Regions from separate parts of the Paenibacillus anseongensis genome, predicted to be linked through region 2. Evidence: riboswitches for the same ligand, from Rfam matches in the RefSeq annotation. Region 2 holds a riboswitch; each other region holds the start of a gene.
The links. Region 2 has a riboswitch for cyclic di-AMP ahead of GON05_RS39745 (stalk domain-containing protein). Riboswitches for the same ligand answer to the same signal wherever they lie in the genome.

Region 1 (10,270 bases), on a different contig from region 2:
AACCTATATCACTGCTAAAGCGGGCGCTGATAAAATTACTGAATCCCATTTGGCGAAGGCGCTTATGAAAGTAAAACAAGTGGCTAGGCCATTTGTTGCAAATCCCTTTGCCGATCCTACTTTTGAATTAGAAGCAGCGCTTGCAGCAGAGAATGATGCCATGAACAAGTACAAAGAGAAACTGATGATTAAAAGGAAAAAGGGAAGAAAATCATTGAAAGCTCAAGGACCTTCGCTAAATGCATAAAAGGTTAATAAATCAAACGGCGGCCCCCCAGGCCGCCGTTTAATTTTTATCAAAAACTTCCATCAATATGTTCTTCGCTTTTTTCACTTCTTTAGGACTAATCGAAAGGAGAAGGTCAATGATTTGTTCTAGATCAGTTGATCTACCTTTTGTTTGGTTGTTTATCCTAGTATAAGAGAAGAGTTCAATTACCCCAACATTTAATGCATGTGCAATCTTTGTAAGATTAAGCACAGAAATATTAGTTTCCGCTCGTTCGACTCCCCCAATATAGGTGTAGTTCAAATTCGCCAATTCACCTAATTGCTCCTGCGACAATCCTCTTTCTTTTCGTAAGTCCCGTATCCGTTTACCAATTAATTTCAAAATTGATTCAGACATTAGCTACACCTCTAATTGAAGTGTAGTCAACTAGAATATAGATAAACACGAGAGAAAAATGGTATTTAATAATGAATACTATATATATGTATGACGAATCTATCATTTGGTAATAATATGAGTAATAGATTAATAGGAGGTGTACTAATGTGGAAAAATTAATTGATCTATTTCCACTTGAACAAGCACAGGTAACAGGGAAAGGAATTCAGTTTAAAGGTTTTATTTACTCATGCAGTATAGCAATTCGAGAACAGTGGTACGCAAAAGATTTAAGAGAAATTCCAATTTATTTTGATAACTACGACGATGATTACATTTTAGTATTACTGAAAGATGGAAGTTTAACAATCGCATACCGTATTTCAAATAGTGAAGTTGCGGATCAACAAAGTATTGAAAATTATCAAGCAATGATACGATCAATAAAAGAACAATTAAAATATCGTAAGAAAAGAAGTTGGAAAAAATGAAAAATGATAATTATGGAAAACTATTAATTCGCCCTTTTATTCAATGTAACGAAAGTTTATCAGGCTTTCTTTACCGAGTATCTTTAATGAATAATTATCGTTTTTCGTACCTAAGTAATTTTCTGCACTTATCAATTTACGAAGCTCAAAATAATGAATTCAATCAAGAGGCAATAGAGAAATTTAGTGACTTAGTATTAAGGAATAATGATTCGATTAGTGAAAAGAATGGGTATAATTTGAATAATTTCTTTGGATATGAACTGTACTCCAAAATTATCATGAAAAACAAAGTGAAATACTGTCCCTTGTGTATTAAGGAAAAATACTATCACCGTACAGTATGGTGTTTTACACCTATTCATTTATGTGTTTTTCATAACCTAATGCTTGTAGATCAATGCCCACAGTGCGAGCACTCGATTAGCATGGCAGATTTTATGAATCGAAGGTGTGAGATATGTTCGTTGAATTACGAGGATAGGGAGTCTGCTAATAACGACAACTTAATTCTTATGAAGTCTCAGCAGCAATTAATAAACTGTGTATGGGACAAAGAACGTTACGTTATACCGTATTGTAATTTTGGCCAGTATTTTAGACTAGCAAATAGTAGTTATCACTTACTTATTAATGGAAAAGATTATACCGCGATGACGACAGAAAAATTATCATTTTTTTATAATCGTTCCAAGGGTGGAAAAAGTGGATTAAAGCTAGCAAATGCATTAGCAAATGTTTATTGGATGTATTTAGATTTCCCGAGAAATTTTTATATTGTTTTGGGGGATTTCTTAAATCGTAACGAAGGAAAGCAACGGTATGAACGTCTGAAGAACTTTGAGATTATTTTCGATGATCAAGAATTTAATTGGGTTCAGAATGCCTATAATGCCTATTTTCTTAAACAAATTGACGAAGGATACGTACGGAAAGATTTCTCTGTGTTTAAAAAGAACCCAGGTTTACTAGCGGATAGATGTAAAATACGAAGAGAGGAAGTAAGGCAAGTAACAGGTATTGCCTATGAAAAACTTCATGAATTAAGTGATTATAGTGAGCTGCATATTGAAAAGAAATATTTACATGGACAACAGAGATATTTGGTCGAAAAAACGACACTTGATGATTTTTTGAAAAATAGACAGTCGCTGATATCAAAAAAAGAAGTCGGTTTGATTATTGGGTTTATCCCAGACACTGTTCAAAAAATAGCTAATGCCGGCTATTTAACACCAATAAGAGTTGCAAATTCTCCTAATGCCATGTTTCAGATTGATGAAGTAAATAAGCTGATGCAGGATTGTCTTGGAGAGTATACTGAGAACCTAGATCCCTCAATGGTTAGATTTCATAATGTGTTATCTAAGTATGCTAAATACGCTTTTACAATACTTGAGATTATTGCTTTTACATACTCTGGTCACTTAAATCCTTATCGTAACTCAGAGAGTCAGACGTTAGCCGACAATTATTATGACGAGGGGCAACTTAAGTCATGTCTGGATTTATTAAAAAGGAGAAGACAAGAAGAAAAAGGGCTTCACTTCAACGATGTGACAAAAATACTAAAGATTGGAGAAAAGAAGCTTTGGAGAATATTACGTGAACAGGACATTAAGGCGGATTTTACTTTAGTTATGAAAGACGGTAGGAAAAGGTACTATTTCAAAGAAGAGACGGTTTCGAGAATTAAAAGGTGTAAAAATCTGTTAGAAGGAATGAGTTAATTGGGCCTGGACGAATTAAAAAGATTTATTTTTGATGGTTCCTATATGGAACTTAAACAGGAAGAAGAAAGGTTGCGTTTATTAAAAAATTTAATCCGTGAAGAACAGGATAGTTTAGATCTAAAACGGATTGTTTGGGCAGAACTAGGTGTTGTTGGAGAGTTTCAAAACTCAATAGTCTATGAGTATGATCATGATGAATTAAACGCACTGCTTTATAATATAGGGATACTCCCAGTAATAACATGTATTAAAAGCAGCGATCTAACTGAGGAGGAATTAGGAAGAGTAGCACATGTCCCAGCTCATAGAAAAAGATACTTGCGGTTTACTCCAAGTAATCACTTTAAACAGTCTATGATCATCCCATTGTTCGATTTTAATGTTAACGAGTTAGATTTATTAGATAAAGTTGCAATGTGGAAAGAAAGCAATACTAAATTTGAACGATTAAATACAATATGGCAAATTGAGAAGTTAAGGGCTCTTGTTTCTCTAGAGTTAAAGACATCAAAGAAATTAACTTTTGAGTGTGGTACATTCTCATTTCTGGAAGGTTCGAAAAAATATAGAACAGATATGGTACTTGAACATTTTGATGTGAGGACAATAATTAGATGCGCAAGAGTTAACTTGGACAGGATGGATGAGATTAGATCGAGAGGCTTTCTGTCGAAGCATGAACTTGCTGGTATAAGACGAGTAGTTAATGTGCAAAGAAGATATATAATTATGACTATCAAAAAGGAGAAAATGAAAAAGGAATACTGGTGCTCTAAATTAAAACAACTATCACATCTTAGTCAAGGGGAAAATGCTGAGTGATGGAGGTGACAAAACAAATGAGTTGAATTGATTTTAAAGTTTTAAAGTTAAATGGTGTGTACTCATTCATTGAACACCTAGGAGCCTGTCACCAGTGCGCTGATTTCAGCGATTCTGGGTTAAGGGCTCCATTTGTGTTGTGGTTAATTCAATGTACCACGGAAAAATAAATTTGTAAAAATCATTTACAAATTGAATAGGGAGTGAGTGGGAAGGCTGTTCCGAGTGCAAGTCTTCAACACGATTTCGAGACTTAGTACATTCAAAATGTATGCCTTATAATAAGTTAATTATTGCATATAATTTCTACTTTGAGGAAAAATATGGATCTAAGAGGTGCCTGCGAGGAGGTTTTGAGAAATTTAGTTCTAGAAATTGGTTCGTAAGGAGGAGTCAATTATGGAGGGACAAAATCGCCAAATCACAATCATTCAAACTGCAATAATTCTAATTAGCGCAATTGTTGGGGTGGGTGTGCTAGCTCTTTCGCGTTTTGCTGTATGGGCTGCTGATTCAGGGGCGCCACTTGTAACGCTTTTTGGCTTCTTAGTTGGTCTACTAGGACTTTGGCTTACAACGAAACTAGGTATACGTTTTCCCACGCAATCTATAATTCAATATAGCGAAGGCTTAATAGGGAATTGGGTTGCTCGAATAATCAATTTGATGATAATTGTCCTTTTTTGCTTTCTAGCAGCTCTTGCTTCACGTGAGTTTGGGGAGGTCGTCGTTACTTCTGTCTTAGCGAAGACTCCGCTTGAGGTTACAGTTATCGTCATGCTGCTGCTAGCAGCTCTTTCGGCTCGCGCAGATATCACTACTTTTGCGTATTTCCATCATTTTTATTTCCCTATCATCATATTCCCTGCGTTATTGATTGTCGTGTTCTCGCTAAAAGATGCCCATCTGATCAACCTGTTACCACCATGGGGGAATGATCCTAAAAGTATCTTTAAAGGTGGGATTACGATGGCTGCCTTATTTCAAGGTTCTTTTGTCATAACAATAATAGTTCCAGCTATGAGGAGACCAGAAAAAGCTATGCTTGCAAGTTATATAGGAATTTCAATAGCTGGAGCGTTGTATCTCCTCATCGTAATTGCCACGGTTGGTGTCTTCGGGTCAGAAGAAATTAAAAAGCTTGTTTGGCCAACCTTGGAATTAGCTAAAACCACATCATTGCCTGCCAACATTTTGGAACGTCTAGATGGCGCTTTTCTAGCTGTATGGGTAACTGCTGTATTTACAACATTGCTTTCGTCTTACTATTTAGCTATTAATTTTATGAGTCAATTATTACGATTGCACGATCACAGGTTGTTTACATTTTTTCTCGTACCATTTATTTATGTTATTGCAATGTTTCCACAAAACTTGCTGCAGATGTATGCAATCATACAAATTATTGGTAAATGGGGGCTAGTCTTCACGATTGTGTATCCTTTGATTTTAATGATTGTAGCTGTTATACGTCAGAAAAAAAATATATAGGTGGCAGGCGAAATGAGATTACATTAAGTTTTAACTTGAAGGTATTTACAGTTATAATTTTTACATATTAAATTTACTTGAGGAGTATGTTGATGGATGATCAAAAGAGTAAAATGAAAGTATCGGAATTTAAGTTAACCTCTCCTAGGATTATAATAATTGGTTTTGCATTAATAATATTAATCGGTGCTGTTCTTCTTTACTTCCCTGTTTCAGCTGCGAATGGACAGCGTGTTAGTTTTTTAAACGCACTATTTACTTCCACATCAGCAGTTTGTGTAACGGGGTTAATTGTTGTTGATACACCTAATGCATTTTCAACATTTGGCGAGGTCGTCATCATGATTTTGATTCAAATTGGTGGTTTAGGATTCATGACCTTTGGCGTGTTAATGGCTATTATTATGGGGAAAAAAATTGGTTTAAAAGAGAGACTACTGATACAGCAATCAACAAATTCGTCATCGCCTCAAGGGGTCGTTAGACTCATATTGGGTATTTTTATGATCGCTTTGATAATAGAATCCTTAGGGGCATTAATACTGACTCTTCGCTGGTCGAATGACCTTGGGGCTGCACGTGCCATCTATTATGGCATTTTCCATTCCATCTCAGCTTTCAATAATGCAGGCTTTGCCTTGTGGTCCGATAGTCTAAGCAGGTATGTCGGAGATCCGACGGTGAACATCACGATCGCTTTGTTGTTTATATTGGGTGGCATCGGTTTTACAGTTGTTTTAGATGTGTATGACAAAAAAAGCTGGAGCAAACTTTCTCTTAATACAAAGGTTGTTTTGACGACTACGGTTATATTAATTGTATTAGGGGTACTAGTTATATTCTTTATCGAAATAGCTAATCCCAAAACATTTGGAAGTCTTAGCTTATCTGAGAAGTTATGGGCAAGCTTCTTTCAAGGAGTAGTACCTCGAACAGCAGGGTTTAACACAATTGATATTGCCTCAATGATGGCGGCTTCACAGTTCTTTATGATTTTTTTAATGTTCGTAGGAGCTTCTTCTGGTTCTACAGGTGGTGGAATTAAAACGAGTACCTTTGCAATATTAGTGTTAGCGGTGTTGACAATTGTTCGTGGGAGGGAAGAACTTCAGCTTTTTCAGAGAAGAATAGTTCAAGATTTGGTCCTTCGCGCGTTGGCAGTCATCATCATATCCCTATTTGTGGTGCTTAGCTCCGCATTTTTGCTTACTTTAACCGAACATAAATTACAGAAGGATTTTTTAGAAATATTGTTTGAGGTTACCTCTGCTTTTGGCACAGTAGGTATGTCAATGGGGCTGACCTATGAACTTTCTCCAATTGGGAAAATCATCATCATGATTACAATGTTCATTGGTCGATTAGGTCCATTAACTCTTGCATTTTCCTTTTCACAATCCATAAAAAAGCAGCCTTATCGATATGTTGAAGAAAAATTAATGATTGGGTGAAGCAAATCGGTTTTCATTTTTTGATATAACAAGTAAACTAACACTCCTTACTTTTTACATTAGATTTTATAGTAATGAAAATTTTCGTGTGATGTTTGACGAATACAACATTGTTGTGTAATATAAAACTACGCTTAATTTCCGGATTGATAAATTCTGGAAAGCGGGGGAACCAATTTTCTGGGGCGAATCTTCATGTAGGGAACCATCTTTCCCGAGCCCGGCAGCTAACCTCGTCAGCAGTGGATGGGTCAGTTTTTTATTATGCAAATAATTGCATTTTTGACCCGTAGAACGGGTCTTTTTGTTTAATTAGGCCTGTTCATAACGGAGTAGATCGTATTTTTTTTACGATCTACTCCGTCATGCGGGTCTATTTTATTTGTCTTATTACACCCATCCATGACCATCTAGACAAAGGAGGATATCGTTTAGAATAATTAAGCATCCAAAAAAACGAATATTTGCTTTTCGAGGAGGATCATCTATGGCACAGCCGAAATATATTACCGATATTGATAAAATCACGGAGATTCCAGAACAGGAACGAAGTAAACTGAAAGCAATTACGGAAAAATTCGTATTTCGTGTGAATGATTATTACTTGAATTTGATTGATTGGTCTGACCCGAACGATCCGATAAAAAAGCTAATCATCCCTAATGAAGGTGAATTATCGGAGTATGGACGTTGGGACGCTTCTGATGAAGACACAAACTATGTTGTCCCTGGTTGTCAACATAAATATAAAACAACGGCCTTATTACTAGTTTCTGAAGTGTGCGGTGCCTATTGCCGATATTGCTTCCGCAAAAGGCTGTTTCGAAATGACGTGAAAGAAGCAGTTACAAACGTTGATCCCGGATTGGCATATATTGAGAGCCATCCTGAAATTAATAATGTATTGTTGACTGGCGGAGATAGTTTAATTCTAGCAACATCGAAACTCAGGAAAATAATTGAACAATTACGTAAAATTGACCATGTAGAAATTATTCGGTTAGGTTCTAAAATTCCTGTTTTTAATCCAATGAGGATTTATGAAGACGAAGCTTTACTTGAACTTATAAGAACATATTCTACAGTCGATAAGCGTATTTATGTGATGGCACATATTAATCACCCAAGAGAAATTACTAAAGAGGCAAAAAGAGCTTTTGAAGCTTTACATAATGCAGGCGCAATCGTTGTCAATCAGACCCCTGTGCTTAAAGGAATTAACGATGATCCTCTGGTCCTAGCTGAATTACTTGATAAGTTATCATGGGCAGGAGTAACGCCGTATTATTTTTTTATAAATCGTCCTGTTGCCGGTAATAGAGAGTTTGTATTACCTTTAGAAAGAGTATACCGGCTAGTTGAAAGTGCGAAGTCTTTAACATCCGGTCTTGGGAAAAGAGTGAGACTATCCATGAGTCACACATCTGGTAAAATTGAAATACTAGCAATTGAAGATGGCCAGGCATATTTAAAATATCATCAGTCACGCGATCAGCAATATGGAAAATTTATGATATTAGATTGCCCTGATGACGCTGCTTGGTTCGATGATCTACCTGGAAGTAAAGAACTTTGGAACAGACCAAAGAAAATAGCAACCAGTGTGATCTCTGCAAATGATCTTCCAGACTTGCCTTTACATTAAGCCAAAAGAATAAAGAAGATCATCTTGGAGGAGTCTGTCAATTTAGGGGCTCCTCTTGTTTATTAGACGTACAAATTAAGTGATATAGATTTTTTTGGGGGGGAAGTTATGCTAACCACATACGCTATGTTAGAAGAAATTCAAAAAAGAATCGATTACTTAAAATTAAAAGAAATCGAATATAAGAAAGCAAATAATGTAAGCGGTCGGCTAAATGCCAAGACAAGACGGCAAGAATTACAGAGGCTAGAGGAAACTATTTGTGAAAAATATGCTGTAGAAAAAAAGGCTGATGGGATTGAAACATTATGATTATGAAAACAACAGAAGGAAAGGTCATCGAAATTTTGTTCAAAGATGAAGATGGTTTTTGTATATGTGATGATGGGTGGAAGCGGCCATTAAATGAATTAAAAGAACCGACGATAAGAGATGTACATACAAAACGTAAGCTTAAAACTCAACCGAAAAATTGTAGTGGAGATAAGGAAACATAAATTTACACATAATAACAGCAAGGCTCATCATAGGAGGTTTCAATGATCCACTACTGGCTTGTACTGCTCGGAATCGCAGTTGCGATCGCTTATGTAGCAGATAAAATAAAACAACCTTATCCAACCTTACTTGTTGTTGCGGGGCTTTTGCTTGGTATTTTCCCCATTCAGGTTCTTAATGAATTTAAAACCTATGTGACTTCGGATCATGTCTTTCAAACAGCTGTGATTTTAATTTTCCTGTCAGCGTTAATTGGAGATGCTGCACTAAAGCTTCCTTTTGGAGAAATCAAGGAAAACAAACGTCCGATATTATTACTGGCGTTATTAGGAACGTTTATAACATTTATTCTGGTAGCCGGGCTTTCATATTTCTTATTGGACCTGGACTTACAAAAGTCGCTTGTCTTTGGTGCATTGATGGCAGCCACAGACCCGGTCTCCGTATTAACGATCTTTAAGTCAATGGGTTTGAACAAGAAGTTGTCCATTATCGTTGAAGGAGAGAGTTTGGCGAATGACGGAGTAGCTGTTGTCCTTTTTAAAATAGCCTTGGTAACAACGGTACTAAGCATGTCTGGTGTATTACATGGATCATTGGAGTTTGTTAAAGTAGTTCTAGGAGGCATAGTCATTGGCGTTGTAACAGGCTACATGGCCTCAAAAATAACCTCAAGCATTGACAATTACCTGGTGGAGATCGGGCTTTCAATTGTCCTGTTCTATGGAGCATTTGAGTTGGCTGAAATGTTCCATTTCTCCGGTGTCATTTCGGTTGTTTTTGCAGGACTCTTGTTAGGAACTTACGGTAAAAATATCGGCATGTCCGATTTAACACATGATAAAATGGACTCCTTTTGGGAAACAATCGCTTTTATTGCGAACGCATTGATCTTTCTCATGGTTGGTCTTGAAATTTCAAATATTGATTTCTCTGAAAAGTGGATTCAAATCGGTGGAAGCATTCTCATTGTTCTGACGGCAAGATTTATTGCTGTCTATATTGCCCTTATCTTTGATAAAGAAATACCTGCCATCTGGAAGCCGATTATTGCATGGGGCGGATTAAAAGGATCACTGTCTATTGCGTTAATCTTGAGCATTTCTCCGGGTTTTGATGGCCGTGACATAATATTGGCTATGACGTTTAGTAATGTAGTTTTTTCACTGCTAGTTCAAGGAACAACAATAAGTCCTCTTGTAAAAAGACTTAAAGTTAAGTAAACCACTAAATGGACATAGACCACTTTGAGAAGAAATGATCTCGAAGTGGTTTTTTATTTGTGCATCAAATTCCCTCTGTAGGTAAAAATTATATCTGACTCTCGAAAAGAAAGGTATGAGAATATGGTTCTATCTATTTCAATAGGTATTATTTTAATTTTTGTATTGTGTGGAGCATTTGCTCCTGTTCAGTTTGCTGCGACAGCAACTTCGCTTTTTGACTCGTCAATAAGAAATTTTGGATGGTTTTTTTTGATCTCGACTTTTGGCTGCTTGGTTTTCGCTTTTTATTTGGCTTTTAGTAAG
Region 2 (10,270 bases):
TGTCCGCTGCGTTCAACAGGCGATTAGCCGGGGATATTTATGCCGATCATCCCGTGCCTCATTTTCGCAGATCCGGCGTGGATGGTTACGCGGTTTGCGCTGCGGATATTGAAGAGGCATCGCCAGACAATCCTGCTATTTTGCGAGTCATTGAGCATATTCCAAGCGGAACGGTTCCTGAGCTTACCGTGTATTCAGGATCTGCATCCAGGATCATGACGGGAGCGCCTGTTCCAGATGGAGCGGATTGCGTGGTGATGCTGGAAATGACGGATGCGCTTCCCTTGCTGGATGCGGGGGTAAGCTCGACTCAGGTCTGCATAAAGAAAAATGTACCCATGGGCAGCAACATAACTCCTATTGCCGGGGAAATAGTTGCGCAGGAGTTATTGCTTCCGCAAGGATCACAAATCGGGCCTGGTGAAGCGGCGATATTAGCGACATTTGGTTATTCCTACGTGACGGTTTTCCGCAAACCGAGAGTAGCGATTTTTTCAACAGGCTCAGAGTTATTGAATGTTGAGGAAGCGCTGCAGCCTGGGCGAATTCGGAACAGCAACAGCTACATGCTTGCTGCGCAAGTCGAAGCAGCGGGCGGAGAAGCGGTGATCATGCAGGCGCTGTCGGACAATGTAGAAGAGGTGGAAATCGCACTGCTGGAGACATTAGCCAAGGTTGACCTTGTCATCACTTCCGGTGGTGTCTCTGTTGGTGACTATGATGTTCTGGTGGATTTGTTTGGAAGGTTTGCGGGCAAGCTCCTGTTTAATAAAGTGGCGATGCGACCAGGCACGCCGACGAGCGCAGCTTTTTGGGAGAATAGGCTGCTGCTCTCGCTCTCCGGTAATCCGGGCGCATCGTTTGTAGGCTTTGAGCTATTTGCCAAGCCGCTGATTAAAGCGATGTCAGGCTCTCCATCGCCTTGCCCGGAAGCCATGACAGCTTATTTGGATGTGGATTACGACAAAGGCTCGGCATTCCCGCGTTATGTCCGAGGGACAACACATGTGGAGAATGGTTGTTTGCGGGTTAAGCCTTCCGGCATTGATAAGTCCAGCATCATGGTTTCCATTAAAGATGCGGATTGTTTGATTCAACTGCCTGCCGGAGGCTCAGGTTTTGCGAGGGGCGAACGTGTTCTTATCTATCCGATCAAATAAAAAAAGACCTGCCGATCACTCACCTCTGTCAAAGAAGTTGGTGTAGGCAGGTCTTTTTACAAGGAATTGTCAGGTTAGAATGAAAGCAAAATTAGATTGCGAAAGTAGCCAAGATGATAACAAGCAGAACATAAAGGACAAGAACGACACCTACAGATCCGTATCCAGATCCGTACCCAGTACCACAACCAGCTGCATATGACATAGTATCCCCTCCGGTTCTTAAGTATTTAAGTGGGTTGAATCACTATACATCAACATCATATGACGTAGAGACATTCGTTGATTGGACGTATGCCCTGATTTCTAAATGGAGAGCGCCTAATTAGGCATAGGTATTGTCAATGATTTTCCAGTATACTTGTACATGAGGTGATACATAATGAGTGAAATTCGAACATTGGAACAACAGGAATTGCCGGAAAGTCTTGCATTATCCCAGTTTGCTTTTCAATATGAGCTGAGCGCAGAAGAGCAGGATGATCGCAGCAGTTGGACAGATCCAAAGCAAATTTGGGGCTATTTTGTTCAGGGGAAACTAGCTGCTAAGCTTCAAATTAACCAATTTCATACGTGGCTGAATGGTCAGCGTTTTGCCATGGGCGGTATTGCGGGAGTAGCAACATGGCCGGAGTACAGGCGCAACGGGATGGTCGCGAAGCTGCTGCTTCAGGCGCTCAAGGTGATGAAAGAGCAAGGGCAGACCGTCTCCTTTCTATCTCCGTTTAAGTTCGAATTTTATCGGAAGTATGGCTGGGAGACGTATATTGACTACCTGAAATATGAAATTCCTTCGGATAAACTTCCGAAATTCCATGCTCCCGAAGGCAGTTCAATCGTTCGTGTGACGAGGGAATGGGAGCTTTTGAATCCTATTTATGAGAAGTATGCCCAGCAATTCAATGGAATGATGGAGCGGGACGCAAGTTGGTGGAACAACCGATATTTTAAAAACAAAAAAGGTACGGTAGCCCTCTATGTAAATGCCAAGGGTGAACGGACGGGGTACGTCTTTTATCAAGTAAAAGAGTATACGGCGACGATACATGAGATGGTGTTTCTGGATGAAGAAACGAGACGCGGGTTATGGAAGTTCATAGCCGATCATGATTCCATGATCTCGAGGGTGGAGGTTAAAGCGCCAGCGGATGATCAGCTTCCTTTCCTGGTACATGATCCTAAGTTCAAGCAGGAGAAAATCACGTATTTTTCGGCGCGTATTATCGATGTGGAAGCTTTCTTGAAGCAGTATCGGTTTGAACCGCGCAAGGAGGTTGAGCCGATCTATTTGCGGATTTCTGATCCGCATGCGGACTGGAACGATGGCGTTTTCCAATTGCAATTCACAGGCAGTGGTGGGGAAAAAGCGGAGGTCATCAAGTTAGCTGAGGGTGAGCAACCAGCGGATGAGCGTATACTGAGCTGTAGTATTCAAACGTTGACTGCCTTATTTATGAGTTATCAAAAGGCGGGCTTTATGGCCAAAATCGAGCGGCTTCAAGGCTCGCAGGAGCTTGTGACTCGGTTGGAAGCGGCTATTCCGCAGCGTACGACGTATTTGGCGGATTTCTTTTAGGATTCGGTCCCGGTGTTCCGGGGCCGTTTTTTGTTAGTGCGCTATCTGTGGAGAAATGAGGAGATAGAGGACTGTAGTTCCGCTGAAGGATTCCGGGTTGCACTCGCACGTCTCCCGGCCTGAATCGGGTTGCCCCCGCACGGCTCTTACACGGCACTTGTACACTCCCCACCAGCTGAAAGGGAACTGTGGGGCGCTATTTCAGGGAAAACCGCCTTCTCGGCTGGCTTAGGGGAACTATGGGGTCCTATTTCCCCATGTTTCCTCGCTTTTCAGCCGAAAACGAGGAAATAGAGGACTCCAGTTCCCCTCGCTGGATCGGAAGCGAGCTTTTCAAACAAATAGCGGACTGTAGTTCCGCTGAGAGTTTTCCGGGCTGCACTCGCACGGCTCTCTCACTGCACTTGCAAGCTCCCCACGACCTGAAAGGGAGATGGGGCGCTATTTCAGGGAACTGTGGGGCCTTATTTCAGGGGAAAACACCTTTTCGGCTACCCGAGGGGAACTACAGTTTCGTTATTTTGCCGATTACTGATGTCCTGAAAATTGCACCATTTTGAGGACAAATAAGAGCCTGTAGTTTCGTCGCGAAAGAGAAATGCGCGTTTTTCCGCAATAATAGCGGACTACAGTTCCTTAGAGGCGATTCAACCGAATAGATCCATAGATTCCTGACTTGCCCGGAATAGCATCACAGTTCACGCGAGGCCTTCAGTACGTTCATCAAAATTAAAAAACCCGTGATCATCACGGGTTTAGTTTGTACACTTTTACAGTTTGGAAGCCGAATTTGCGTAAGGACTGCTGGGAGCCTGGAATGTAAATATCAACGCGTTTGCCTTTGATGGAACCACCGGTATCCGTTGCATAAGCATACATGCCGCCTTTTGGCAGGCCGTTGAAATCATAACCTTCTATATAGAGCTTAGATCCAAGTGGAATAACCGATGGATCTACAGCGACGGTTCCGATTCCTAATGGATTCCCCATATAGTCCAATGCTCCAAAGCCTCCATTTTCAGAAGGATCAGCGGAGTAAGCTGTTGACTCAAATAGCTCATAATCAGGTGCGTGATGATTGCCGTCTTTACTTAAAATCGCTAAGTTGCTGCTTGCATCCCACTGAACGGGAATGTCGGAAGCATTGCTTAAGAACCGAAGCGGCACGTAGACACGTCCATTTTGGAACTCAGCGTGTGTGTCCATCTCGACAGGAGTGCTATCGATTTCGGCCTCTTTTTGACCTGACACCAAGGAAATAGAATGCTTGTCATTGTTCAGTGTGACTTTAATTGCGTCGCCTTCCTTTTGCCATTGTACATCATAACCCAGTTTCTCTGTTACGAAACGGATCGGTACTTGTGTAGCGTGGTTGTCATCCAAATAAGGCTGGGCATCCGGAAATTGAACCAGGTCATCGTTGACTTGCACTTTCACGTCCATACTCGCGGCTGCTGCATAAGCATGTCCCGGAAATGGGGAAAGAAAGCCTCCTGCCAAAACTGTGGCGGACACAGCAAGGCACGCTAACCCTTTTGTAAACATATTCAATTGGTAATCCTCCTTCAAAATGAGCCTCCGAGGTTAGTTGACGGGTTCGGGAAGAAGGTTCTCCCTAGTCTGCTCTGCGTACAGAGCAAATATTCACCCCATGTAAATCGTCCCCCGTACCGGCACTTTGTCTGTGCACCGGACTCGGCTTCAAATATTCTATCATTGATAGAATAATGGAAACAACGCCCAAAATATGGTTAGAGGTCTTAGACCATACTGGACTTAGGTCTAGGTACAAAAACAGTCGGGAGTCCGTTTTGACGTGAATCCATTTCGGCTACGATAGTAGCATGAAGATTACGCGAAGGGCGGTGCAATAGTGAGCATGAATCGATCAAAAAGTTGGGCGCTCATTCTGATAGCAGTAGGCTTTCTCATTTGTATGCATCAAATTGGCATGCATTTTCATGTCATGGGACTGCTGGTTCCTGTGGCGATGGTGGGGCTTGGTTATGTGGGGATAACTCATGGCAAGAAGATGGGATGGCTGATTTTTGGTATTGGCGCTTTGATATTAATTACAAAATTATCTGGATTTCTAGCGATCGTGTTTGCAGTGTGGTTGATGTATTACGGCTATCGCTTGCTAAAAAAACAAAATGATTCGGCGGAGTTCAGACTTTAATCAACAGGAACATAGGGGGTGTGGATCATGAGCGTATTTGATCGAATTGGTAAAATGGCCGATATGGCCTGGCAGGAGGCAGCAAGTAAGCTGGACCTGCATGAACGGGGAGGCGGCCACTCCAGCCACGCTGGACACGCCGGAGCATCGCGCGGCATCGCCGAGCTGGAGGAGCGCTACGAGGAAGCGCTGCAGCGTACGATTGAGCTGCGCAAGCAAAGCGTCGACGCGCAGGAGATGGCGCAGCTGCGCGCCGAGCAGGCCGAGCTGGCCATGCGCGCAGGCGACGAAGAGCTGGCGCGCATGGCGCTGCAAGAGAAGCTGCGCTTGGAAGCTGCTTGCGCGCAGTACCGCGCGCAATACGCGAGCAGCCAGGACGTCTGCCTGGCGCTCGCAGACGAGCTGGCGGCGCTGCGTGCCGGCCGCGCAGCAGGAACGGGACAGCCGCGAAGCGGGCTGTCCAAGGAAGAAGCTCGCGAAACATTGCGCGAGCTGGAAGCGACCGGCCGCGAGCTCGGCCGGGAAGCGCTGCAAGGCTTGCGCGTGGCGGGGCGCGTGTCGAAAGAGACGCTGAAGGAGGCTGGCAACAACCTCCAGCAGGAGCTGCGCAAGCTGCAGCAGAATTGGCGCGACAAGAAATAAGCCTCGCGTGATTGTACTGCGCCGCGCACAGTAGGCGGCGCAGCCGGATTCCGGCCTCCATTCCTCATGCTAGAGCCTTGCTGGGCAAGGATTTGCATCTTGGAGGCTGTCCATTCTTATGGTATGCTAGGAATCTATATGAACGAATTAATCGGCAGCCAGAGGAGGTGCAGCGATGGGCGAAGAAACCAAAAACAACCGCAACCGGAATACAGCCCTAGTGCTGATTGGCGCCGGTCTATTTTTGCTTCTGGATCATACGATAGGCTTTTTCCCCATCCTTGCGATAATCCTCGTCTTGCTGGGCATTCATCGGGTCCGTTCCCGCAAAGAGCGCAAAGGCTTTGTGCTCATCGGCGTGGGGGCTGTGATTCTGTTTGGTGATCATATTACGATTGTTTTATCGATCGTTTTGATTTCATTAGGATTCTTTTTCATACGGTCCAAGCAAGTGCATAAAGATGATACCTATATTCAGAAGCAGAAGCTGATGGACAGCGTTCGCTTGGGGCGTGAGCCTTGGATTATGCGCAATAGTTCAACGTGGTACATTATCGGGGAGACGTATATCGATCTCTCGCTTGCCATACTAGAGCAAAAGGAAACAACGCTTATTCTGCAAGGTGTGATAGGCGATGTAGATATAAAGGTACCAGATGATATTGGCGTCTCAGTAGGAGCATCCGTTACATTTGGCCAAATTCAGGTCGCAAGTGAGCGTGAGTCAGGGGTAATGAACAAATTACATTGGCAATCGTCCAATTATGAGAGCTGCGACCACCGCGTGAAACTTGTGCTTTCGTATATTGTAGGAGATATTAAAATTAAAGTGATGTAACGTCTAGAGGAGGTTCAGCGCATATTGGACGGCTATAAACGCAGATTAACGAATATGATATGGCGCAGTATGGCTGAATCGATTATTTTTAGTTTTTTTGTATTTGGCGCTATCATCTATTTTATGAACTCAAACAACCTAATCACACCATTTACGAGCTGGCAAGAAGGTGTGAAATTCGTTTTCATGGCCATCGTGATTATCGGAGGCATTGGCGCAGGGTATGGTTACTGGAACAGCTCACGGATTACACGCCGGCTTGAGCCGCTGATGGAGACGATGATTTTGCTTGAAAAAGGGACCTTCGCCCGTGAAGGCTTCCAGAATGGCGAAGATGAGATCGGGCGTCTCGGCGAGCAGCTCGGTCGCATTATGAAACGTTGGGAGGAGCAGGTTACTTCCCTGCAACGACTATCTAACAATAATGCCGAGCTTGCAGAGAAAGCGAAATTGTCGGCTGTTATTGAAGAACGGCAGCGATTAGCGCGGGAGCTGCACGATGCGGTAAGCCAGCAATTGTTCGCGATTTCGATGACCGCAACGGCTGTTGGCCGGACTTTGGACAAGGATTTCGAGAAAGCCAAACGACAGATTCATCTGATTGAGGAAATGGCTTCCGTTGCGCAATCGGAGATGAGGGCGCTGCTGCTTCATTTGCGGCCTATCCATTTGGAAGGAAAACGATTGTCCGAAGGGCTTGTTGAGCTTCTCAAAGAGCTGGCGGCCAAGGTGCCGATGGCGATTACGTGGGATATGGACGAAGAAATTCGTTTAAATAAAGGCATTGAGGATCACCTGTTCCGGATCGTACAGGAAGCTCTTTCGAATGCATTACGTCATTCCAAAGCGAATAAGCTCGAAGTTAAGCTGCTGCACCGCGCTGACGGCGTTCGTCTGGCAATCCGTGATGATGGTGTTGGTTTTGAACTGGATGCGAAGAAGCTTACCTCCTACGGCATCGTATCTATGAAGGAGCGGGTTAACGAAATTGGCGGCTCTGTTGACATTATTACAGCTCCTGATCGGGGGACGCGTATCGAAATTCGAGTGCCGATTCTAGCTACAGATGCAGTGGAAAGTGTATAGCGGTTTGATTGATGGTAGTGGAAAATAGTTCTGCTGACGAGAGGAGAAGCAAATGGACGATACATTGATTAAAGTCTTGCTTGTCGATGATCATGAAATGGTGAGGATCGGGCTTGCCGCTGTTCTGGGAACGGAAGATGGCATTGAAGTGGTCGGAGAAGCCAGCAACGGGCAAGATGGCATACGGTTGGCCCAGGAATATCGACCGGATGTCGTGCTGATGGATTTGGTCATGGAAGGTATGGACGGAATCGAAACGACCCGGAAGCTGCTGCAGCTGTACCCGGAGTGTAAAGTCATTGTGTTGACTAGCTTCTTGGATGATGAGAAAATGTATCCAGTGATTGAAGCTGGAGCCTTCAGTTATTTGCTCAAAACGTCTCGTGCTTCCGAGATTGCTCAAGCGATTCGAGCCGCGGCCAAAGGGCAATCCATTCTAGAATCCCAGGTTGCCTCTAAGATTATGAACCGTTTCAGACAGCCTAAGGCGGCAGCGGAACCGCATGAAGAGCTGACGGATCGGGAAATGGAAGTCCTGCGGCTGATCGCCAAAGGGAAGTCGAACCAGGAGCTGGCGGATGATTTGTTTATCGGTGTGAAAACTGTGAAATTTCACGTCACGAACGTACTCGCCAAGCTTGGTGTGGAGGATCGAACACAAGCTGCCATCTATGCTTTTAAGCACGGCTTGGCTGAGTAGCAACATGGGACAAGGGAGCGATAAGGATGAATTTTCTCAAGCAATTGTGGAGCTGGTTTGGTTCCATTGCCATTTCTTTTGTTTTAGTCGTATTTCTTGGCGTTTTTGTGTTCCAATCGACCAAAGTAATGGGTCATTCTATGGACCCGACGCTGCATGACAGTCAACGTGTGTATGTATCAAAGCTTTCTCATACATTCAATTACGAACCTAATTATGAAGACATCGTCATTATTGATTCTAGAGTTGATTTGAAGCGGACGTTCAAGAACGACCTGCTGGACAGCCCTCTGCTTAGCTTATTTACAAAAGGCGATGACAAACACGTGTGGATCAAACGTGTGATTGGGAAGCCTGGCGATCATTTAGAGATGAAAGACGATAAATTGTACCGGAACGGCCAATTGCTCGAAGAGCCTTATTTGAATGAGGCGATGAGAGCAAACGGGAACAAGGAGTGGACGGTTCCGGAAGATCACGTATTCGTGATGGGAGATAACCGAAATAACAGTATGGATAGCCGAGTCATTGGATATGTTCCACTCGATCATGTCTTAGGCAAGAAGCTCTTCTAATAAAAAGCGACCCTCTGGGTGAGCATGCGGATGCATGAGCTCATTCCAGAGGGTCGCTTTTTTTCATATCACATCTGTGTATCTAGCAGCAGGCCTCTCATCGGTACCGGCAAGTAGGCTTGGAGTTTGGAACGGTATTGCCCGTAAGGTTTTAGGTCAGAATGGGACATTTGAAACAACGCTTCAGAGGGAACTTGCTGCAGCTGTCCAAGGTTGTTCGCCAAGGTAGAAGCGAAGCTGGTCAGGTTGTCGAGATTTTTTCGAAAGGAGCCGGTCAGGCCGTTGACCTGATCTTGAAGCTCCTGTTCCTGAAACTCGAGGCTTCCATCATTAAGCTTGTTGATGCCGATTTCTTTGAGCGAATACGGCTTAGCGGCTTGTTCTAGCCCGGCAAGAAGGGAACGATTCATGTACGCTGGCGACTCTCGTAAGGACGTCTGAAGTTCATTATATGTATCTACAAATTCACGGATAGGCTCTAGGATGGTTTCACGATTGTTGTCGCCCGGTCTTGCTTGGACCAAGGATTGTGCGGAGAGTTTGGCATTCTGGGCAGTTTGAACGAATCCAGCTACGTTTTTGGCTGCAGCTCTCGCGATTTTTTGATACGGTGATCCCTCGTAAGGCAAATTAAGCTGCTCGCGAACCGTGGTAGATTTACCGCCTGCGATGCCGCGGATTCCGCTAACCCGATAATAATCCTTATGGGTTTGGTAGCTATTTACTGCTGTTATCGGAGGATAGGCATAAATCATTTCAATCACCCCTTTTCACATAAGTCTAGTATATCATTCGTAGGTATTGGGGTAAATTGGGACTTGTCAGATGGAAGATGAGCAACTAGCTGAGTCATTTCTGCCAGGAACAACATAAGATAGCATTATTGCTTCTTGTGGAGGCGATGCAGCGTGATTCGCAAACGGTTAGCTGCTAACGACGATCGGGCGATTCATCGTTTGATTGTTGAACAGTTAGTGCCTTTTTCCAGACAGTATCAATCAGGCGTTTCAGTTACTTTTTCAGAAATTCGCAAGCGGCTGAACCACAACAAAACGTTTGTGGCAGCTAAAGGATATAAACAGCCCTATGGGTTCATTTCGGTTATTCGTAAATCGAACGTGCTGTTCGTCGATATGCTGGCCGTCGATCCTCGAGAGCAGGGGAAGGGACTTGGGAAAGAGCTTATGAAGATGGCTGAGGAGTATGGGAAAAGTGAGCGCTGCCGAACTGCAGAGCTTTTCGTCGATGACAGCAATCCCAATGCCATTGGCTTTTACTCCAGCAAAGGATATGAGATTGAAGAATATCTCCCTGAGCTAAGCTGCTTTCGAATGAAAAAGAAGCTTGTTCGGTAATACTAGGGCTGCTGATGAGCGAGTCATCGGCAGCCTTTTTTTCATTCGCTGAACATAGCAGCAACCCGATCGATCGGAATATCGATGGCTTCTGGGCCGTTCGGGCCGGGAGCTGGACCGCCAAAAAGCGGCATTCCGAAAAAGTTTAACTGTTCGAGT
Region 3 (10,270 bases), on a different contig from region 2:
TGGTTGATCTGGTGGAAGTATGTAGATCGGAGTAAACTTAATGTCCTCATTACATACGGCCTTTTATGGATGATAATCTCACTACTTTTGGATGATATCGGAATTGCATTGGGGCTATGGCAGTATCCTTTGGAACTCTTTTCATTCGTTCCTCCACTATTTCCAGCAGATATAACTATACTTCCCATTACATATATGTTTATTTTTCAATACTTTCCCAAGAAATCCAGCTTTCTTATAGCGACTTTGGGTAGTGCGAGTTTATTTTCGTATATTATTGAGCCCGTATTTATTTCTTTTAATTTATACAGGCCAAGTAACTACTGGAAACATTACTATACATTGATCGTTATTTTTTTTCTTAGTTACATCATTAAATGGATAACAATAAAATTACAGAACCAAGTTGATCATAATCAGATAGATCACCTTAAACGCGAGCAATAAAGGCATTATTTTCAACAAATCAGTAATATTTAATGTCAGTTGATTACACCAGTCCCTCTTATATGAACTTGAATATTAGGGTTCAATTTCACTTCTTTGTACTTGTTTTCCCAGTTAATACTTTTCCAAAGTTCTGAATGGCTTACTCGTAGCCTCCTACCTATTCCAAGAGCATCACAATTCGCTTTAAGTAATTTATTTGTTACTTCTATTGCTTGTTTATTTAGCGTTTCGGCAATTTCCTGATTTAATTGGTCTATATTAATTTTTTGACCCATATAACTTGGAAAACTATTAATGGTACCATAGAGATCAAGTTTAATTAAGCAATCGATATCTTGAGTGTTTTTTTTAACAGAGACTTCGAGTGATCTTTGTAATTTCTGTACTTCAAAAGTTATAGCGCTTATTTCCTTTTCGCTAGGCTTGCTCAGACCAGAACTCATTTTCACAGGAATTTCAATGTATGCAAGTTTGTTTAGCTTATCTTTTAACAGTAGTAATATCGTACTCTCTTCTCGGGACAACATCGTTCCCGTATATTTGTCACCATGAAATAAACCAGTACTATCAATGACTAGTGCTTTGTCCTTAATTTTACGAATCATTGGCAGCATTGCATCTTCACCAGGATCAGTAATTTGATTCCATATGGAATATAAATTTTGGTTCTGAATATTCGTTTTGCGTTCAGCTCCCTTGATCATTTGCATAATGCCATATGCGACAGGACTATTTTCTATATTTTCAAATGACAATATGTCAGAAGCTAATCCCTCACTTATTAATACATTTGATGTTAGGTTCCCTTTTGGATTACGATAAAAACCTTCTAAGGGAGACAAAATACCTTGCTTTGCAAGCTTTTCACCTATGATTATTACATGAATCTTACTGGCTTCAATAGTGCCTGGAAGCATATTATCCATTTTCAAACCAATATTAAAAACAGAATCCCCTGTAGTCTGAAGCACTTCATCCTTTACTTCAAATTGTCCACCGCCTTTACTCTTCAAAACTACCGCTCTGACCATTCCCATCATTGAGCTATCTTTGGTAACATCGAGACTAATACCATTTATAATTTTTTTATTAGTTAAATAAAGAATATCCCAACAACCTGTTAAGATTACAGAAAATAGGCTTATGAAAATCATTACAGCAATTTTTTTCCTCATGAGATCCCTACCTTTATACTTTTTTTGCGAAGGCAGGAGACCAACCATAATAAAAGTGGTATGACTGTAATTATTATAAAATAACCATATTCCAACCATTTACCGAAAGAATCTAATTTTTCCAAAGTAGATAGGCACCACCCTAATATAAATACAAGGAGTCCACTGAACCAGACCAACCTTCGATAAGAATCTTGATTGGTACTAAGACTTTTTCCAGCCATGCATAGATAAGAAACGATTGTAGCTGTCATTGGAATAAACCAAATCGTCAAAAAAATCAGATCCAAACGGTCAAAAACTTGATAGGTCAATCCTTTAAAAATATATAATACAGGTTCATTTATCTGTCCTAATACTTTAGGGCTAAACCCAATCACACAAATAAATACAAAATATGTATAGAAAAGTGTAACAAAGCAATTGGCCAATGATACGATACGAATCAATCCTTTGGAATTGTTCTGCACTTGTGTGTAAAAATAAAGGATTACTTCAAAACCGAGCATTGAAAAAAAAGTTTTCTCACTCCCTCTGAGCATTTGCTCAATGCCTGATTGACCGATGGGTAGAATGTTAGTAATGTGCATTTCGTTCGTAAAATTAAAAAAACTAAGCAGTATTAAACAACCAAACAATACTGAAGTTAGTACAAAAAATCTTGCAATAACACGCAAATTTTCATGAGCTAAGTATACACCAGTTCCAATAATTAGGAATTCTAGAACCCAGCTAGGTGTGTATGTTAGCATCCACGTATGCACCAACTGTACATAAAGCGTGGTTGCATAAGCAGCTATGAAAATAAAAAAAACATAGTATATGATATTTATTACCTTACCAATATAAGAACCAAAAAGTTCCACTGTAATTCTACTAAAGGTAAGATCAGGAAATTTCCGAAGCAATCTCGAGTAAATAAAAAGCAAAAGCTGTATAATGCCTCCAGCGATAAGAACCGAGATCCAGGCATCCCCTTTCGCTGAGCTCTGAATTTTGGATGGCAGAGATAGGAGTCCAATTCCAATTTGTGTTTTGATAATTAAAAAAAACAATTGGGATCTCGTTATAGAGATATTCAAGTGCGCTTCCACCTCCTGAAATATGACTTGTTTGTGCGGCCAGATTCAAAGGATTGCGAGTTGTTATTCCCCTTCCATATAGGGAGTCGTAAAAAAATATCCTTCAGTCCCTGTTTGCCATGATAAGGACCGAAAGGTGCAAAATAAGGTACCCCCAATGTCTCAATTTTGCATAGATGAATGAAAATGACCATCATCATGATGGAAATCCCGAATAATCCAAATAATGCGGCAGCAAGCATAGTTGGGAATCCTAAGATTCTCAAGCTTGTTCCAAATTCATTTAACGGGGTTGCAAATGATGCAATCGCTGTCAATCCAATGACAACAATCATTGTATTAGAGACAAGATGGGCTTCAACAACTGCCGTTCCAATCACAAGCCCCCCCACAATACCAATCGTTTGAGCAATGGGAGATGGCAAGCGAATTGCAGCCTCTTTCAACAATTCTAGAAGGATTTGCATAACGAGCGCTTCTAAAATAGGTGGTAATGGAACGTACGCTAAAGAAACCTGAATGGAATAAAGAATTCCTATAGGGAGCACTTCTGAATGGTACGAGACGATTGCAATATAGATTGCTGGCATACTGACTGCGAGAATAAAGCTAATAAATCGAATGATTCGAAAAAACGATCCTAAAATCCATCTGCCGTTGTAATCATCCGGCGATTGAAAAAATGAAAAAAATGTGATAGGAAGAACTAACACACTTGGCATGCCGTCAACGATAATATTTATTTTCCCTTCCATTAAATAAGAAACTGCTCTATCAGGTCTTTCGGTCTGCAGAGATTGCGGAAAAGGCGATAAGGGGTGCTCTTCGATCATTTCATCAATGTTACCTACGGAATATAAATAATCAAGATCGAAAGCTGAAATCCTCTTCTCACATTCATTTACTATTAAAGGGTCGGCTCTGTTTTCCATATAGATCATAGCCACTTTCGTATTCGTGACATTGCCTAAGGTGTAATACCTCACCTTCAACTTGGGACTTTTGATCCGATTGCGAAGCAAATAAATATTCGTACTTATATTTTCTACAAAGCCTTCGTGTGATCCCTTAATGATTTGTTCATCTTTGGGTTCTTGGATTGACCGGCCTTGCGTTTGAGCAACAGACATCATGATTGCAGCTACTTCGTTCTCAATCACAATAGCGCAAAATCCATCAAGTAAATATTTCCCTATTTGATGAATATCAGACGACTTCTTGGCTTCAATTGATGAAAAAATCTGTTCAATATTTCCAGAGTTTGATTCCAGCAATGGTTTAATAACATTTGATTGCATTAACTCTGTTTTTACAAGGTCTTCAAGGTATAACAATGAGCACGATTGGCTGTTATAAATGAACTTTTGAACCTTTAAATCCTCCGTACAAGCAAAATAATCTTTAATTTGGGCAACACTCAGTTCAAAATCCCCAGATTCCAACTCATCATCATGAGTCTCTTTCATGTTATCATCACCCTCTTTGAATAAATCTTTACTATTATTAACAAATACCCCCGTATTTATTTCATGAAGACGGAGGTTGTTATAATGATTAAAGATCCGCTTTAACTCAGTTATATTTCGTATGCTCAATCCATGTACAGGGAAAGCTAATATGGTAACGTAAGGAATTGGAGGGAATAACATGATCGAACAAATTCTTGCTGAACTAAATAATCCATCCGATCTCTTTTATGACACACTGGATAACGGATACATCCAGATGGAGCTTGTTTACTTCCCTGAGCTTTGTGATCAGACACTGATTAAAGATGGGTTGATCATTCCATATTCCTATTGTTTCCAACCTGAAGAATTTGAACGCATGATTAACACTAATCCCAATTATGGGATAGCCAATCAGACTGAATATTGGACACAATTGCTGCTGAATGGTACGCTCTTATTCAAAATTGAGGACACCGTATTTCGCTTCTATGTCCAACGGAAGTTTCAGGACAAGCCTGATACCGTTCAAATAGAGGCATCATTGCAAGGTCCTCAGACTGCTCTCACAGAAGATTTAGATCTTAACATCAGCCTTATACGCATGCGATATAATGTACCTTCTCTCTCAGTAGAGCAACACATCATAGGAGATCACTCAAAAACGCGAATTAGTGTTCTTTACGATAAAAATTTAATTAATAATGAGGTACTGGATTTATTAAATGAGCGGATAAACAGTGTACAAATCAGGACTCTCCGTGCAGCGGGTCAACTCTTACAGGCACTTTCGGGAAAGAGACACAGGCTATTCCCAATCATTCTCCAAACAGAAAGACCTGATCGAATTGCAATTATGATCGAACGGGGAAAAGTAGCCCTGCTGCAGGACGGAAGTCGCTTCGGTCTGCTTCTTCCTGTTCGACTAATCGATTTTCTCCATGCGATGGATGATGATTATGAATCATATTGGATGAGCAAATTTCTGCTTATTCTTAGATATTTTGCCATGCTCCTTACAATTACCTTACCAGCCCTCTATATAGCCATTGTCTCATATAATCCAGAGATACTTCGCGTCCAATTAACACTTTCGATTGCAGGCAGTCGAGTAGTGGTCCCCTATCCATCATTTATTGAAGTTTTCATTATGCTATTTATGATTGAAGCGTTGAATGAGGCAAGCCTTCGCTTGCCGCGTTATATCGGTTCTACGGCAACAACCGTTGGCGGTTTAATTCTGGGTCAAGCCATTCAACAGGCGGGCTTGGTTAGTAGCATCATGATTATCGTCACTTCAGTTGTTGCAATCTCTAATTTCGTAATACCGAACAACGGCTTTGGCTATTCGGTACGTTTTATTAAATACATCTTTGTGATAGTCTCAATTTTCTATGGTTTATTAGGGGTTGTAGTTTCATTCTTTGCATTAATAGTTTATTGGTGTAATCTTAGAAGTTTTGGTCTCCCCTATTTTGCTTACTACATTCCAAAGTTAGAAGCGAAAGCTCATCACTATAGAAAGGAGAGCAACTAATCGATGTCTCGATATACTTATTATCATGTGCTCTATGTTGGAATGATTAATATCATGATGTTCGTTCCAACAATACTCATAAGAGATCGTTTTAATGGCGCAATTTCAGGTATGCTCTTAGCAATGGTGATTGGCTCCATCATTTCATTCGTGATAATGGCTTGTTTTGAAAGGTTTCCTGGACTAGGCTTTCCGGAAATATGCGATCTATACCTCCCAAGATGGTTTACCATTGTCAACACCTTGTTTGTAGGTTTATTTATCTGGCTTCCAGCCGGAATCATCGTTATATATGCCTATTCAGAGACAGCTCGAATGTTCTTTTATCCAGACGTAAATCCTTACATAAATTTATTTCTCATGGTTAGTGCTGCGTTATGGGCGAGTACCCGGTCAACCCGATCCGTCCAGTTTATACATGAAATCATGATGCTTATCATCTCTCCTTTCCTTCTATTATTTCTAGTTAAAGCTATGGTTAATGAAAACTTTAGTTGGGACGCAGTCCGATACGTTGCTGGATATGTAAACAAACCACCATCCTTCAAAACGATTGTTTCGGCCACATTTCTGTTTTCTGGTCATTTCAGCCTAGTTCTTTTTAATCGCTTGCATAGCGATGGATTTCACTTCCGAAATCGTTGGGTCGTTCCCCTATTCGGATGTTTCTTCTTATTGGTTACTTTTTTCGTGCCTATCGGATTTCACGGTACAGTTGGTGTTGGCGATTACGTTTACATTTGGAGTATGACGGCAGATTCCATGATTATGGAGTATGGATTCATTAATCGGGTTTTATTTGTCTTTTTACTGCTCTTCACTGGAATATCATTGCTCTTTGTTATGAACACTTGGCACACAGCCATCATGTTCATTAGATATACAATTAATCATTCAGTAGCTGTAGAAGAAGAGCCGGTACCCAAGATAAATATATGGTTAGGTTTAGGTGCTGGGATCTTGTCTTTCATTTTTATGCGCTTTGTAAACGTAGAAAGAAACCAGGTTATCTCTGAGATTTGGCTCATGGCCCGTTTTTTCACTGAAATGATATTCGTCTTTATGATGCTTTATTTTGTATGGAGAAAAAAGAAGGAGAACGCCTTTTCATGAGGATATTATTACTTGTCATTATGCTCTACCTTTGCTTTTGCCTTGGAGGTTGTAGCTTTAAGGACATTGATAAAAGATTCTTTGTAGTAGCTATGGGGGTGGATTGGACTGGAGATAAGGAAAATCCTTATTTGGTAACACTTCGCCTCGCGATACCAGCATCCAAGATTGGTGAAGGGCTAGCGGAGAGTCAAATCGAGCATTTGGAAGCCCCAAGTATAGCCGAAGCAGTTAGAAATATCAAAGCTCATGTCGATAAAGAGCTCGATTTCGGACATTGCCGGATGTTCTTATTCGGTAACAGCCTAGTAAAAGAGTCGATGGAAGAACCGCTCAATTGGCTTGCCAGAAGAAGAGACATTCAGCTGATAGCCTATATGGCATTAGCCGAACCGAGCGCAAACAAACTGCTAAAAGAGAATCCATCAACAGAAAGATTGGCGGGCAACTCCTTTTACTTAACCTTTGGCAAAGAAGGAACGGTTTCACCTTACACCGTGACTGCTCTTCTCTTCGATAATTTCCGTCGATTTAAAGAAAAGGGACTTGATCCTTACCTTCCCATCATTAGATTTGATGGGGATTCATATGTTGTCGAGAAGCTTTCTTTACTTGATAAAATGAAAGAAAAACTTGTCTTAGACCCGAAAGAAACAAAACTGTATAACATGAGTGCGAATGAGTTTAGCCGATCTGGTATTCCTATTAACTATAAAGGAAAGCGATTGGCCTTTTACGTGTCGAGGGTGTCGCGTCATGTTTCTATATCGAAAGATGACATTCCTATCGTCAGTCTTCATCTCAAAATAAACGGAATGATTGAACAAAGCCCAATTACGGTCATGGACGCCAATACTCTTCAGATCCAAAAAATGCTTGAAAAAAACGTAAACAGTACCACACAAGAATTGTTATATAAAATCCGCAATGCCAAGGTTGACCCCTACGGCTTTGGACTTCATTATCTGAGTCAATATTTCGGCAAAGAGGAAGACTGGGAACATTGGCAAAACGTCTACTCTCAAATCAAATTTGAAGTTAACTCTCAAATCATTATTGAAAGCACCGGACTTGTCCGTTAAAGAAGAGGTTAAGTCCGGGTGCATCTTTATGGAAGCAGCAGGAGCGATGCTTCTTGATTATTATTGATGTATGTAAAATGGTCAGCTCCTAGAGCTCTGTAAGTCACTCTTGCATTCCCACGTTTTGTTATCACATGTATGGACTTCGGATTCCAATCTTTACAAATTTGAATATATCGACAGCATAGATTAAAACTAACTTCAAATAAATATACTTTACTAATTCGTATCTCAGGCGGAGTCCAGCTGGTTACATCTTCGGTATTCACCATAATAATACGATCAACACCCATCGCTTCCAAGCGTTTTTTTCCGTAGTTGTTATTCGTAATCGCGTAATATTGAATTCCCTTCGTTCTTAGTAAGTTGATAAATTCCTTTCCCGCTCGGTTCGGTGCGGAAACCAAAACATATTCAGTGCAAGTTTGTTCAGACATATTCAATTTTTCTCCTCCTTATGGAAGGCAACGAAAGCAACTGCCTTACGCCGTTATTTTCGTAACCACACCAATAATACGCTTACGAAGTTAGCTGTCGGATTTGGACGTGAGAATCGCCCTACACGGTGGATTCCGTGATTCACCCCACTGTGCATAAAATAGCATGCAGCAGTTTACTATGGTTCCTCCGCTCCTGAATGTCAGGATTCAGCGTTATCAAGATGACAATTTATTTACGTGTAGCATTTAACCAGAAACCGCCATGCAGTTTTCTGGGCTCCACAGTGACAATGAATGCTTTATGATCAATAGCCAGGATGCAGTCATACAAAAACTTCTCATTTTTGCGACGTGCGAGAACTTCCAAAACCATTCTCTCACCATCTCTTCCCCAACCAACCCAAGAGGTAACACCAAACCCTTCTTTGCGAAGATAAGCCGCCATATAACGATGCAGCTCATCTGTAATAACTTTAACCGTAACATATCCTAGAGCCAGTTTTTCTTCGATCCATGATCCAGCAAGCACACCTAATCCATATCCGATTGCATAAACGATTAAACATGCAGGTTGGTTTACATATTTTAGAACGAGATTAAGACCTATCACATAGATAAGAATTTCTAGCATACTGATTGCAGCAGCCGTGTATTTTTCACCTTTGAGGGTCAAGATCATGCGAAGTGTAAAACAAGACACATAGACGATCTGAATCACAAGAATGCTGCATATGATCGTGAACACAACATCATCCTTTCGATTATAGGACCCGCCGAAAGGCGGGCCCCAACCTGATAATTACCGACTAGCGATGAAGTTTGGTCTAGGTTGTTTGCCGGAATAAGGCGCATTCAGCTTATTTAGTACACTATTGTAAACAATAAAAACATTGCTTCGCGGATCTGGGGTAATGTTGCTATTGGAGCCATGCATCAAATTACAATCGAACAATAGGATGGATCCAGCTTTTCCAGTTGGAGCAATGATCCCCCCTTGCCCCGCCAGGTATCTCAAACTATTCTGGTCAGGTACACCATATTCCTGACGGCGAAGCGATGTCTTGTAATTGTCATTAGGCGTTTCTCCTACACAGGAAACAAATGTACGATGCGAACCTGGTATTACCATAAGAGGACCATTATTTGGTGTGTTATCTTCTAGAGCAATAGAACAACTGAGCGCTCTCATCCGCGGCATCCCATCTTCCACATGCCAGGTTTCAAAATCCGAGTGCCAATAAAATTCTTTACCTGTAAAGCCTTGTTTGAAATTTATTCTAGATTGATGCACATAAGTATTACTACCCAAAATTTGCTGAACTATGGCCTCGATCTGCTTATTCTCAGCGATTTGTTTGAATGCTTCATCATCTCGGTGTACAGCAAAGATGGATCGAATTTCATCACTTCCAGGCTCTTTAATTACTTCTGGTTTTTCAAGAAGACGACTTTGATCCCAGAGTCTTGCTAACTCCTTTTTCCATACCTGCACCTGATTTTGATCAAAAAAGGACTCTAGAAACAAATAACCATTCTTATCATAAAAAGCTAGCTGCTCCTCATTGATTACGGACTGAGTGATCGTATGATCATAAACGACTGGGTCTTGCCTCTCCAAGAGATTTGGTTCCTCATAAATTCTTGACGGGTACGTATCTTGCATACTGGAATGATTTAATGCCACTTGTCCTTTGGATGTCATCATGGTCTTCTACCGCCTTTCGTGATTTAGCTTAATGGATATGCGCCTTGAGCATCATGCACTTCACGACCTGTAGTTGGTGGATTAAACACACATATCATCCGCATTTCAGTCTTCCCTCGCAGGAAGTGCTTCTCGTGACCATTTAAAACATAAAGGGTCCCAGCGTTGATCTGGTATATATCTCCACTCTCCGCCAGCTCGATTTCACCTTCCCCTTGAATGCAATACACAGCCTCAA

Region 1: another riboswitch for cyclic di-AMP. It lies ahead of GON05_RS33250 (KamA family radical SAM protein); the one in region 2 lies ahead of GON05_RS39745 (stalk domain-containing protein).
Region 3: another riboswitch for cyclic di-AMP. It lies ahead of GON05_RS33165 (HAD family hydrolase); the one in region 2 lies ahead of GON05_RS39745 (stalk domain-containing protein).

Annotation. Positions count from the first base shown of each region.
Region 1 covers NZ_WSEM01000034.1:490,247-500,516, reverse strand. Annotated here, with positions in the region: gene GON05_RS33285 (TniB family NTP-binding protein) at 1-247, shown strand, start outside; gene GON05_RS33280 (helix-turn-helix domain-containing protein) at 287-628, opposite strand; gene GON05_RS33275 (Mu transposase C-terminal domain-containing protein) at 778-1,101, shown strand; partial or broken gene GON05_RS40190 (TniQ family protein) at 1,098-1,481, shown strand; gene GON05_RS33270 (hypothetical protein) at 1,617-2,831, shown strand; gene GON05_RS33265 (hypothetical protein) at 2,832-3,656, shown strand; gene GON05_RS33260 (GerAB/ArcD/ProY family transporter) at 4,056-5,147, shown strand; gene GON05_RS33255 (TrkH family potassium uptake protein) at 5,240-6,598, shown strand; cyclic di-AMP (ydaO/yuaA leader) riboswitch at 6,720-6,855, shown strand; gene GON05_RS33250 (KamA family radical SAM protein) at 7,086-8,243, shown strand; gene GON05_RS33245 (hypothetical protein) at 8,370-8,555, shown strand; gene GON05_RS33240 (hypothetical protein) at 8,558-8,740, shown strand; gene GON05_RS33235 (cation:proton antiporter) at 8,783-9,964, shown strand; gene GON05_RS33230 (glycine betaine uptake BCCT transporter) at 10,088-10,270, shown strand, end outside.
Region 2 covers NZ_WSEM01000012.1:393,589-403,858, reverse strand. Annotated here, with positions in the region: gene GON05_RS14340 (molybdopterin molybdotransferase MoeA) at 1-1,160, shown strand, start outside; gene GON05_RS14335 (sporulation protein YjcZ) at 1,252-1,365, opposite strand; gene GON05_RS14330 (GNAT family N-acetyltransferase) at 1,543-2,736, shown strand; gene GON05_RS39745 (stalk domain-containing protein) at 3,484-4,281, opposite strand; cyclic di-AMP (ydaO/yuaA leader) riboswitch at 4,295-4,447, opposite strand; gene GON05_RS14320 (LiaF transmembrane domain-containing protein) at 4,616-4,915, shown strand; gene GON05_RS14315 (PspA/IM30 family protein) at 4,943-5,557, shown strand; gene liaF (cell wall-active antibiotics response protein LiaF) at 5,733-6,395, shown strand; gene GON05_RS14305 (sensor histidine kinase) at 6,420-7,481, shown strand; gene GON05_RS14300 (response regulator) at 7,534-8,181, shown strand; gene lepB (signal peptidase I) at 8,208-8,756, shown strand; gene GON05_RS14290 (hypothetical protein) at 8,825-9,520, opposite strand; gene GON05_RS14285 (GNAT family N-acetyltransferase) at 9,665-10,111, shown strand; gene GON05_RS14280 (hypothetical protein) at 10,153-10,270, opposite strand, start outside.
Region 3 covers NZ_WSEM01000034.1:468,969-479,238, forward strand. Annotated here, with positions in the region: gene GON05_RS40185 (CBO0543 family protein) at 4-447, shown strand; gene GON05_RS33135 (Ger(x)C family spore germination protein) at 483-1,625, opposite strand; gene GON05_RS33140 (GerAB/ArcD/ProY family transporter) at 1,622-2,719, opposite strand; gene GON05_RS33145 (spore germination protein) at 2,704-4,173, opposite strand; gene GON05_RS33150 (spore germination protein) at 4,355-5,692, shown strand; gene GON05_RS33155 (hypothetical protein) at 5,696-6,805, shown strand; gene GON05_RS33160 (Ger(x)C family spore germination protein) at 6,802-7,887, shown strand; gene GON05_RS33165 (HAD family hydrolase) at 7,914-8,324, opposite strand; cyclic di-AMP (ydaO/yuaA leader) riboswitch at 8,388-8,550, opposite strand; gene GON05_RS33170 (DUF2179 domain-containing protein) at 8,557-9,072, opposite strand; gene thpD (ectoine hydroxylase) at 9,127-10,032, opposite strand; gene GON05_RS33180 (ectoine synthase) at 10,056-10,270, opposite strand, start outside.